Regions from separate parts of the Bradyrhizobium sp. NDS-1 genome, predicted to be linked through region 1. Evidence: predicted binding sites of a transcription regulator. Region 1 holds the regulator's gene; the other holds the start of a gene.
The links. Region 1 encodes LexA, which represses DNA repair genes until DNA is damaged. Its sites were predicted from a motif close to TGTTCNNNNTGTGTTCNG; they were not measured.

Region 1 (5,479 bases):
GGTGCGCTGGCCCTGACGCAGCGTGGCGAGGGTTTTTCCGTGCAGGCGGTGAGGGCGAGAGGCACGAACCGCCCGTGGTTGCCCGCCGGTGCCGGCGAAGGTGATTTCGACGGCAGCCTTGCGCCGAAGGTGGCGCTCCGCAACCGGGACGCTACGCCGTCGGAGGCTGACTTGCAGGCCGACGATTGATTGCGATTTACAGATACCAGGCCAGCACGGCTTCCAGCCTTGCGTTGTCGATGACCGGCAGGGCCACCATCCGGCTCAGCCCGGCTACGCGGGCCTCGGAGCCGGCGATCGAGCTGTCATGGGTGAGATCGTCGTCGAGCGCCGGCATGCCGGTGGCCCATGCGCCGCCGATGCTGCCTTCGCCCCTGCCGATGGATCTACCCGCGTAGAGCGCGGCAAGGTCGGTCTGCGCGCTGCAATCGCCGGCGCGAAAGACCAGCACTGAGCGGGCCTCGTTCGGGACCCAGATCTCGAAGCGTCGCGCAATCGGGGTTGCCTGCGCGGAGAGCAATGTCAGAACCCACGTCTCGGTGCCGGTTCGGTAGGGCACGCCGACCCCCAAATTGATCCCGATCTTGGCCGCGTCCTCCCAGCGCAGGAAGCTCTTGGCGTCGTGCAGGTCCTTGATGATCAGCGGCAGACCCGCCTTCCAGGTGCGTCCGGGCAGGCCGAAGCCGCGCGGAAACCTGGTGTGGCGGGAGTTGAATTCGAACATGTCCGCCATGCCGTAATAGCCGTTGACGAGCGCCATCTCGTGGGAGCGATCGGGATCGTTGTGCCAGAGTTCGATCGCGCCGACATGCGCCTCGTCGTCCCCGCAGAACAGCACCATCACGGCTTGCAGGAATTCGCCCGCGAACACCGGCACCGCCACGCCGCAGGTGAGGCCGGCCGCGACGGCCTGCTCGGTCCGTTTGAAATAGGAGTTGGCGAAGGTCGTGAGGATGACGGGATGGCCAGAGGCCCAGGCCTTGCCGGGAAGTCCCTCGTCATATCCGAAGTGCAGGTCCTCGCTCACGGACTTGAACGCGGACAGCCCTTCGCCGTAGAGGCCGCCGCCGAATTCCAGACGCCTGCGCGTCCGGTCGGGCACCCAGAGTTCAACGACGCGAATGAAGGTCTTCATCGAGCGTGTCCGCCGCCTCAAACCACGACAGCATCGGTCATTTGGCTGCGGAGCGGACGTTCAAAATTCAGGCAGGACGGCTCAAACTTCGTGCGGCGCCGGGCGGGCCGATCGATGTTCGTGAAAACACGAACCATGCCATCTCGCCGGCGTCTGCCGGCGATGGCACTTCAATCCTGGCGGCATCCAGTTGTCAGTCGAGGTGGCGTCAGCCGATCGGCAGGCGCGTGACCGGCGACCGGCTGTCGTCGATGATCTGCGGCTTGTGCTCGCGCTCGCCGACGGGCTGGGTCACCGGCAATTGCAACACGGTGGCACGCTGGCCTTCGACGAGTTGTGTCACAAGCACGTATTTACCGTCAGGGAATTCGATCGCGTCGTGGTGGCGATCGGGAATGTGCGGATCGATCTTGCCGAACTTGCCGACGCGCGAATTGACGGTGCGCGTCCAGATCCAGCGATTGTCGTAGCGGACGTTGTCGGCGAAGGCGAGCTCCGTCCCGGGCAGCAGACAGACGGCCACGGTCGGATCGGCGGCAGAAGCAAAGCCACGCGTCGAGGTGCCGCGGAACGTTGTCGACACGATCGTCTCGCCGACTTCGGCGGGGCGCGATGCAACGGCATGCAGGCTGTAGTCACACATCGGGTGCTCCTCATTCGAAGATAGCAACCCGCGCCTCCCTCGGAGGCGCAAGCCTCTATCAGAGTGGAAGCACGCAACGCTCTGCTTGGTTGTAGGCAAATCTGCGGCTGGTCTGCGGGACGCGATCAAATTATCTTTTCGAATCCGACAGGAACAAAGCTCACATCAATGCATTCGGCGAGGACCAACGTCAGCGGCGCGCGGGCGCCGATGCGTCATGTCTGCTCGAGGACTCGAGACCGCGAAGCAATGGGGGCTTGTGGCGACACGCCGAGGCGTCGCCTCTGAAGAGGGGCCGGACAATCTGCGCAAGACCAGAAGATTGTCCAGCAGGAGCGGATCAGATCCGCTCCAGTCGGAATCATGGGTATCGAATGACCGCCGAGGGCTCTCAGTACTTCCGGTAAAGCCCGATCAGCTTGCCCTGAATCTTCACGCGGTTCGGCGGCAGGATGCGCACCTCATAAGCGGCATTGGCGGGCTCGAGTGCGATCGAGGCGCCGCGGCGGCGGAAGCGCTTGAGCGTGGCCTCCTCGTCGTCGATCAGCGCCACCACGATGTCGCCGGTATCGGCGCTCTCGTTGCGCTGGATCAGCGCCATGTCGCCGTCGAGGATGCCGGCCTCGACCATGGAATCGCCGCGCACTTCGAGCGCGTAGTGCTCGCCGGAGCCGAGCATGTCGGGCGGCACGCTGATGGTGTGGCTGCGGGTCTGCAACGCCTCGATCGGCGTGCCGGCCGCGATGCGGCCCATCACGGGCACTGCGACGGGCCGCTCGCCCTCGTCGACGGGCGGGCTGGAGCTCGCGCGCACCTTGCCGAGATTGCCCTCGATGACGCTCGGCGTGAAGCCGCGCCGGTTGCCGGCCGCAGCCTGAAGCTCCGGCAGCTTGATGACTTCGATGGCCCGAGCGCGGTTGGGCAGGCGGCGGATGAAGCCGCGCTCCTCGAGCGCGGTGATCAGGCGGTGGATGCCCGACTTCGAGCGCAGGTCGAGCGCATCCTTCATCTCGTCGAAGGACGGCGGCACGCCGCTTTCCTTCAAACGTTCACTGATGAACCGCAGAAGCTCGTATTGTTTGCGCGTTAACATCTCGACCTAAGTCCCCCGGTTGATGCCGTTCGATTCCGAGACGATGAATTCAGCGATAAGCCGCTACATGCTCGAAACAAATCATGAACGGACACTATATGTTCGATACATGTTCCGCAACTGCTTAATTTACCGTGAACAGGGGCGAGTTCGCGGAATGCGTGTGGCCGCGCAGTTCAGACGGGGAGGCGCAGCACCTCGCAAGGGCTGCCCGCCTCGGCCTTCGGCGCGAACGGCGGGCGCACGAGAAGTACCTGTGCTGCAGCAAGATTCGCAAGCAGAGAGGAGTCCTGATGGCTAACGGGAACGGCGACGAGCGCGCCGTCGTCGCGCAGCTCCAGGCGCGCGCGCAGATAATCCTCGCGCTGGTCGTTGGCGCCGAGATCGCGGCCCAGTACGGCCCGCTCGCGGCGATGATGAATCACCGAACGGCCCGACAGCGCGCGAATCAGCGGCACCATGAACAGGAAGGCGCACACATAGGAGGACACCGGATTGCCGGGCAGGCCGATCACGCGCATCGCGCCGAGCCGTCCGTGCATCATCGGCTTGCCGGGCCGAATCGCGATCTTCCAGAACGCCATTGAGATGCCTTCGTCCCGGAGCGCTTGCTGGACCAGATCGTGGTCGCCGACAGATGCGCCGCCCGTCGTGACCAGGATATCGGTTTCGGTCTCGCGGGCGCGGCGGATGCCGGCGGAGGTGGCTGCAAGCGTATCTGCGGCAACACCGAGGTCGATGGTCTCGGCGCCCTCGCTGCGGGCGAGCGCGTGCAGGGCGTAGCCATTGGAATAGACGATCTGGCCGTGCCCGGGCGTTGAGCCCGGCATCACCAGTTCGTCGCCGGTGGCGAGGATCGCGACCTTCGGACGGCGGCAGACGGCGAGGTGGGGGTAGTTCATGGCGGCGGCGAGCGCGAGATCGCGCTCCGTCAGCCGGGTTCCCTTGCGCAAGAGGACGTCGCCTTCACGGAAGTCGACGCCTACCGGGCGGATGTGCCGTCCGGCGATCGCGGCTTGCTTGATCGTGACGCAGCTGTCGTCCGCGACGGTGTCCTCCTGGATCACGACGGCGTCGGCGCCGTCGGGAATGACGCCGCCGGTGAAGATCCGTACGGCTTCGCCGGCGCCGACCGTTCTTGCGAAAGGACGGCCCGCCGCGACCTCGCCGATGACCGTCAGCCGGGAATCGATCGTTGCCGCATCGGCGGCGCGGACGGCATAGCCGTCCATCGCCGACATCGCCTGCGGCGGCTGCGTGCGCCGCGCCGCGACGTCGCGCGCGAGCACGCGATGGTAGGCATCGTCGAGCGGAGCCATCTGTTCAGCCAGCGGCTCCGCACCCGCCAGTACCGCGGCAAGCGCGTCAGAAACGGGCATCAAAGCCAAGGGCTAAACTCCTGCTGAGCACATCGATAAATGGCCGGCGAGAGTTCTATCCGAGTGCGGGCGCGAGGCAAAGCAGCACGCAGGGTGATTTAGCCTGCGTGGCCCCAGCGGAGGACGCAGCTCACGTCCGTCGCGGCATGATCCGGAAGGCGAGACAGACCGGGATGAGGATGGCCATGGCGAGCACGAGAAGGACGAGCACCACGGCCAGCATCGGTCAACTCCCGCTCGGTCGGTCCGAGCCGTCGTCCAGTGCGACGTCGGGAGCTTTGGGACCTTGATCCTTGTCCGGTAGCGGATCGGCCAAGGATTTCAGGTCGGCGGCCTTGCTGATCAGCTTGGCGGAAAGGTCAGAATCCGAGGTGGTTCTTGCGAATTCAAGCAGGAGAGAGGCTTGCTTGGTGAGATAGGTTTTGCCCAGCACGTCGATAAGTCCGATGTAGAAGTCCCAACGGACTCATGAGTCCTAAGGGCGGTATTCCGTTCCCGGAACTCTGTACAAAAATGCACAAAGGGAACTGGTTCCCCATTCTGTGCAAATTTTGCCTTCGGGAGGCCGGTTCCGCGGCGACGGCCGGCTGGCCTCAGATGCCCAGTGCCTTCAATGCGTTCCCGACATCGCGCGGCGAGGTGACATGCACGGCGGTCAGGCCGCGTGCCCGGGCTCCCTCGATGTTCTCGGCGAGATCGTCGAAAAACAGGATGCGCTCCGCCGGGACGCCGATCGCCGCGACGACATGGTCGAAAGCCGCCGCATCCGGTTTGCGCAGGCCGATGCTGGACGACAGATACAGCTCGCGGAAATGGCCGAGCAGGCCGGCATATTCCTTCGAGAAATAATCGACATGCGGCCGATTGGTGTTGGAGAATGCGTAGAGCGGCATCCGCTTTGCCGCACGCGGCAACAGCTCGGCGATATCAGGCATCTCGCCGGCGAAGATCGCGTTCCAGCCCTCGAGGAACTGCGCGTCCGAAATGCCGATTCCGAGCGAGCTGCGCAGCGAGGCGAAATAATCCTCGTCGCTGATCCTGCCGACCTCGTGCAGCCGGTAGGCCTCGTCACGCACATAGCGCGCGACGATCGCCTCGGGCCGGCAGCCGGCATGTCCCGCCCAGCAGGCGATCGCCTTGGAGAAGTCGATGTCGAGCACAACGCGCCCGAGATCGAACAGAAGCGCATCCGCGCTGCCGGGAGAGAGCGATGTCATTGCGTCCTTTTC
Region 2 (5,479 bases), 1.9 Mb from region 1:
TCGCGGCAGCCCCGAGCACGAGGCCGCCGAGCAGCCAGGCCGCGTGCAGGGCGCGGGCACTCAGCTCGGTCATTTGCGGCAGGGCCGGCATCGCAAGCGTCTCGGCCCGGATCAGCCAGACCGCATAGGGCAGCGCCAGAACCGCCACGACGATCAGCGCAAACAACGGATCGAGCGCGCGCAGCGTCCGGCGGCCGCCTGCGGTCGAGACCGCGAACACGACGAGCAGCAACAGCAGGAAGATCGCCGCGGGCGTCGTCAGCAACAGGAGACCGGCTTCGATGGACCAGGCAAACCAGGCATTGCCGCGGCGCTGGCCGATGATTTGCCAGGAATGCAGCAGCAGCAGCGCCCAGAGCGGCCTGGCCAGGATAAGCGGGCCGAAGTCGAGCGCCGACGAGGAGAAGGCAAGCACGGTCATCGTCAAGAGCACGGCGAGCACCGCCTGCTGCGAGCCGACCACGGCGCGGGAGAGATGATAGAGCGCGATGAAGGTCGCGATCTCGCAGAGCTGGGCCAGCACATAGACGCCGAACATGTGGCCGCCGGCGGCGCGATAGGCGATGTCGGCGAGCCAAAGCGGCAAGGGTGGACCAAGGTCAGTGCCGACCTGGTATTCGCGTCCGAAAGCCAGCAGCGTCGCGAGGGCACCCGGCGGGCTGCGGTAGAACACCAGCGCCACGAACAGCCACATCCCGGCCTGGAGCAGCACGGCGATCCAGACGATCAGCCGCGGCCGGGCGCGAATGAGCTCGATAACCAGGGAGGTAAACCGCATGCAATGCCCGACAGATGCAGCCAACCCGTCCAGCCGGCCCTATTCGCTGACGGCTACTTTGATAAGGGGCGTGACGCGCTGTGGCAACTTCGGTCTGCCCGTCATGCCCGGCCATGAGAGGCTGGGTTAGGCATCTAGAGACTTGCCGGTGCGTCGAGCTCGACGGCCGCTTCCACCTGCACCTCGACCTCGGTGACCGAGAACAGATCCCGCACCGGCTCGACCGTCCAGGGCATGTGCTTGGCACGCGCCGCCGCTACGGGAGCGAAGAAGGTGCGGTGGTGGATCGAAGGGCCGAGACGGTCGAGTGCGTCGAGATGCTCCGGCACGGCGTAGCCCTTGTGCTGCTCAAAGCCGTAGCCCGGGCAGTCCTGTGCCAATGCACACATCAGCCGGTCACGGGTAACCTTGGCGACGATGGACGCCGCGGCAATCGACAGCACGATGCCGTCGCCGCCGATCACGGCTTCGCAGTCGCATTCCGTGTCGAGCCGGTCGCGGCCGTCGACGAAGACATGCCTGGGCGTCTCTGGCAGCGCCACCACCGCACGCTTCAGCGCCCACAGCGAGGCGCGCAGGATGTTGTCGCGGTCGATCCGTGAGGGCGAGGCGACGGCAACCGAAACCTGCGCGGTGGCGCAGATCTTGTCGAACAGCTTTTCGCGTTCCTCCGCCGTCAGGCGCTTGGAATCGTCGATACCGCGCGGGATGCGGTTCGGATCGAGAATGACGGCGGCCGCCACCACTGGACCTGCCAGCGGTCCGCGCCCGGCTTCGTCGCAGCCGGCGACCGGCCAGACACCGCGCTTGATCAGCGCACGCTCGCGGCGGAAGCTCGGCGGAGCAATCGCGATGACGCCTTTCTTGCCCGCACCCTTGCCCGTCGAAGCCTTTGCCTCGGCGGCTTTGGCCGCCCGGGCAGGCGCTGCCTTCTTCGCGGCATCCTGCTTTGGCGCGCCCTTGGCCGGCTTCTTGGCTGACTTGTCCCGAATCATGGCCGGGATCGTGCGCAAGCGGCCTGGCCAGCGCAACCGGGAACCCCGGACAATTCCCGTTATTCAGATCGCCCTACTCCGCCAGATGCACCCGCCGGTCCTCGCCGACATCGATGCCCGGCGCCACCACGACCTCCCAGGGATGGCCGTCGGGGTCCGTGAAATAGCCGGAATAGCCGCCGTAATCGGTCTCGTGCGCGGCCTTCAACAAGCTGGCCCCCTTGCCGAGGGCGAACGCCAGCACCGCATCGACCTCCTCGCGCGTCCGACAGTTCCAGGCGAGCGTCATGCCACGAAAGGTCGACGGCCTCGGCTGGTCCGGCAACGCCGCGTCGGCAGCGAGCTGATCCCAGGGATACAGGGCAATCACCGGACCACCAGTATCGTAGAAGGCGACGGCCTCGCCGGTCGCCTTCAGCCGCCGCGAGAAACCGAGCGCGTCGTAGAAGGCGATGCTGGCGCGGATGTCGCTGACGCCGAGGGTGACGACGGTGAGCCGGGGCACCGGGGGCGGAACTTCCTTACTCATGCTGCGCCTCTTTCATTCCGTTCAGAACAGGCTGAGCTGATCGCCGTTCCGCTTCGGCCGCGCAAAATGATCCGTCGTCAGCTTCGAGCGCCGTTTGTTGAGGCCAAGCCTGTCGCAGGCGATCTCGAAGCGGCGGCCGATGGTCCACGCCATCGGTCCCGTGCCCTTCATCCGCTCACCCCATTTCGCGTCGTAGTCGCGCCCGCCGCGCATGTCGCGGATCAGCGTGAAGACGTGGCGATAACGATCCGGGTAGTTGGCCATCAGCCATTCGCGGAAGAGATCGCGCACCTCCAGCGGCAGCCGCAGCAGCACATAAGAGGCTTCCTTGACGCCGGCATGGGCGGCGGCATCGAGAATGCGCTCGATCTCTGCATCGTTCAGCGCGGGGATCACGGGCGCGACCATCACCGTGGTCGGAATGCCGGCGTCCGAAAGCTGCTTCAGCGCCTCCAGCCGCTTCGGCGGCGTCGCGGCCCTCGGCTCCATGGTGCGCGCCAGTCCTGGATCGAGCGAGGTGACCGAGATCGCGACCTTGGCGAGGTTGCGCTTTGCCATCCGCGCGAGAATGTCGATATCGCGCACCACCAGCGCCGACTTGGTGACGATGCCGACGGGATGCCCGGCACGCTCCAGCACTTCGAGGATGCCGCGCATGATTTTCCGCTCGCGCTCGATCGGCTGATAGGGATCGGTGTTGGTGCCGATCGCGATCATCCGCGGCTCGTAGCCGGTCGCGGCGAGCTCTTTCTCCAGCAGCGCCGGCGCCTCGGGCTTGACGAACAGTTTTGACTCGAAGTCGAGCCCGGGCGACAGGCCGAGATAGGCATGGGTCGGCCTCGCGAAGCAGTAGACGCAGCCGTGCTCGCAGCCGCGATAGGGATTGATCGAACGGTCGAAGCCGATATCGGGGCTGTCGTTGCGGGTGATCACCTTGCGCGACGTGTCGATGCCGACGCTGGTCTTGAACGGCGGCAGCTCTTCGAGGCTCTGCCAGCCGTCGTCGAAGGCGACGCGCGCCTCGGCCTCATAGCGGCCGCTGGCGTTGGACTGCGCACCCCGCCCCCGCCTGCGCGCGCGGTCGATGGCGACGCCGAGCTCGGGAAAATCAGAGTCCGCACCCGCCGGCTCGGAGGGCGCCGTGACCGGCGGGTGCTTGAGAGCATGAGAGGATGCTGCTGGACTCATGAGGGCAAGATAGCACGCCAAAGGAACAAATCAAGAACACAAACGAAAAACTGAAAAACAACCCCATGCAAAGTGCCGCCCAATTTTCGGGCGCGATCCTTTGACCTCACGCAACACCCCGGTCATCACGATCTCGTCTGATGCCGGTCAGGGATCAATCACCGCGGAACAATGTTGGTGACGATCGCCGGGTGAAGGTCAGCACGAACATGACAAATCAACGACAATCGGCCTCCTTGAGCAGCGACCTCGATCTCCTCGACCGCTACTGGCGCGCCGCGAACTACCTCTCCGTCGGGCAGATCTACCTGCTCGACAATCCGCTGCTGCGCGAGCCCCTGCGGCCCGAGCACATCAAGCCGCGTTTGCTTGGCCATTGGGGTACAACGCCCGGCCTGAACTTCATCTACGCCCATCTCAACCGCGTCATTCGCGCACTTGATGTGAGCGTGCTCTATGTCTGCGGCCCCGGCCATGGCGGGCCGGGCATGGTCGCCAACACCTATCTGGAAGGCAGCTACAGCGAGATCTATCCTGATATCGCGCGCGATGTGGACGGCATGCGCAAGCTGTTCAGGCAGTTCTCCTTCCCGGGCGGCATTCCGAGCCATGCGGCGCCGGAAACGCCGGGCTCGATCCACGAAGGCGGCGAACTCGGTTACGCGCTGGTGCATGCCTATGGCGCGGCCCTGGACAATCCTGATTTGATCGTTGCCTGCGTGGTCGGAGACGGCGAGGCCGAGACCGGACCGTTGGCCGCGTCCTGGCACTCCAACAAGTTCCTCAACCCGGCCCATGACGGCGCGGTGCTGCCGATCCTGCACCTCAACGGCTACAAGATCGCCAATCCAACCGTGCTCGGGCGGATGCGGGACGAAGAGATCCGTGATCTCTTCCGCGGATTCGGCCACGAGCCGCTGTTCGTCGAGGGTCATGATCCCAAACTGATGCACCAGGCCATGGCGGACGCGCTCGACGTCGCGCTCGCCAGCATCCGCTCGATTCAGCAGCACGCACGGGACGGGCGCGCAAGCGTGGAGCGGCCGCGCTGGCCGATGATCGTGCTGCGCAGCCCGAAGGGTTGGACCGGTCCGAAAGAGGTCGACGGCAAGAAGGTCGAGGGCTTTTGGCGCGCGCACCAGGTGCCCGTCGCAGGCTGCCGTGAAAACCCGGCGCATCTCAAAGTGCTCGAAGACTGGATGCGCAGCTACGAGCCGGAAAAACTGTTCGACGCGAGCGGTGCCCTCGTCCCCGAGCTTCAGGCGCTGGCGCCCGAAGGCCTTCGCCGCATGGGCGCCAATCCGCATGCCAATGGCGGCCTCCTGAAGAAAGAGCTGAAGCTGCCGGACTTCCGGAACTTCGCAATCGAGGTGCCGCAGCGCGGCGTCGTGGCCGAAGCGACGCGTGAGCTCGGCAAATTCTTGCGCGACGTCATCCGCCTCAACGCGAAGGAACGCAACTTCCGCATCATGGGACCGGACGAGACCGCGTCAAACCGCCTGGACGCGGTGTTCGAGGAAACCGAGCGCGTCTGGATGGAGCCGATCGAACCCTACGACGTGCATCTGGCGCAAGACGGCCGCGTCATGGAGGTGCTGAGCGAGCATCTCTGCCAGGGCTGGCTCGAGGGCTATCTGCTGACCGGCCGGCACGGCTTCTTCTCGTGTTACGAGGCCTTCATCCACATCGTCGATTCCATGTTCAACCAGCATGCCAAATGGCTGAAGGTGACGCGGGAGCTGCCGTGGCGGCGTCCGATCGCCTCGCTCAATTACCTCTTGACCTCGCATGTCTGGCGTCAGGACCATAACGGCTTCAGCCATCAGGACCCCGGCTTCGTCGATCTCGTCGCCAACAAGAAGGCCGATATCGTCCGCATTTACTTCCCGCCTGATGCCAACACGCTGCTGTGGATCGCCGACCACTGCCTGCGCACCTACAACCGCGTCAACGTGATCGTCGCCGGCAAGCAGCCGGCGCCGCAATGGC

Region 2: a site for LexA is predicted at 3,512-3,529, ahead of RX330_RS09515 (PA0069 family radical SAM protein). Genes of this name have one in related genera too.

The regions. Positions count from the first base shown of each region.
Region 1 is NZ_CP136628.1:3,918,386-3,923,864, forward strand. It holds gene RX330_RS18475 (ComEC/Rec2 family competence protein) at 1-189, shown strand, start outside; gene RX330_RS18480 (GAF domain-containing protein) at 197-1,135, opposite strand; gene RX330_RS18485 (hypothetical protein) at 1,344-1,778, opposite strand; gene lexA (transcriptional repressor LexA) at 2,170-2,871, opposite strand; gene glp (gephyrin-like molybdotransferase Glp) at 3,048-4,259, opposite strand; gene RX330_RS18500 (hypothetical protein) at 4,477-4,683, opposite strand; gene RX330_RS18505 (HAD family hydrolase) at 4,844-5,467, opposite strand.
Region 2 is NZ_CP136628.1:2,009,059-2,014,537, reverse strand. It holds gene RX330_RS09530 (glycosyltransferase family 39 protein) at 1-778, opposite strand, end outside; gene RX330_RS09525 (ribonuclease HII) at 913-1,773, opposite strand; gene RX330_RS09520 (VOC family protein) at 1,847-2,302, opposite strand; gene RX330_RS09515 (PA0069 family radical SAM protein) at 2,324-3,490, opposite strand; gene RX330_RS09510 (phosphoketolase) at 3,700-5,479, shown strand, end outside.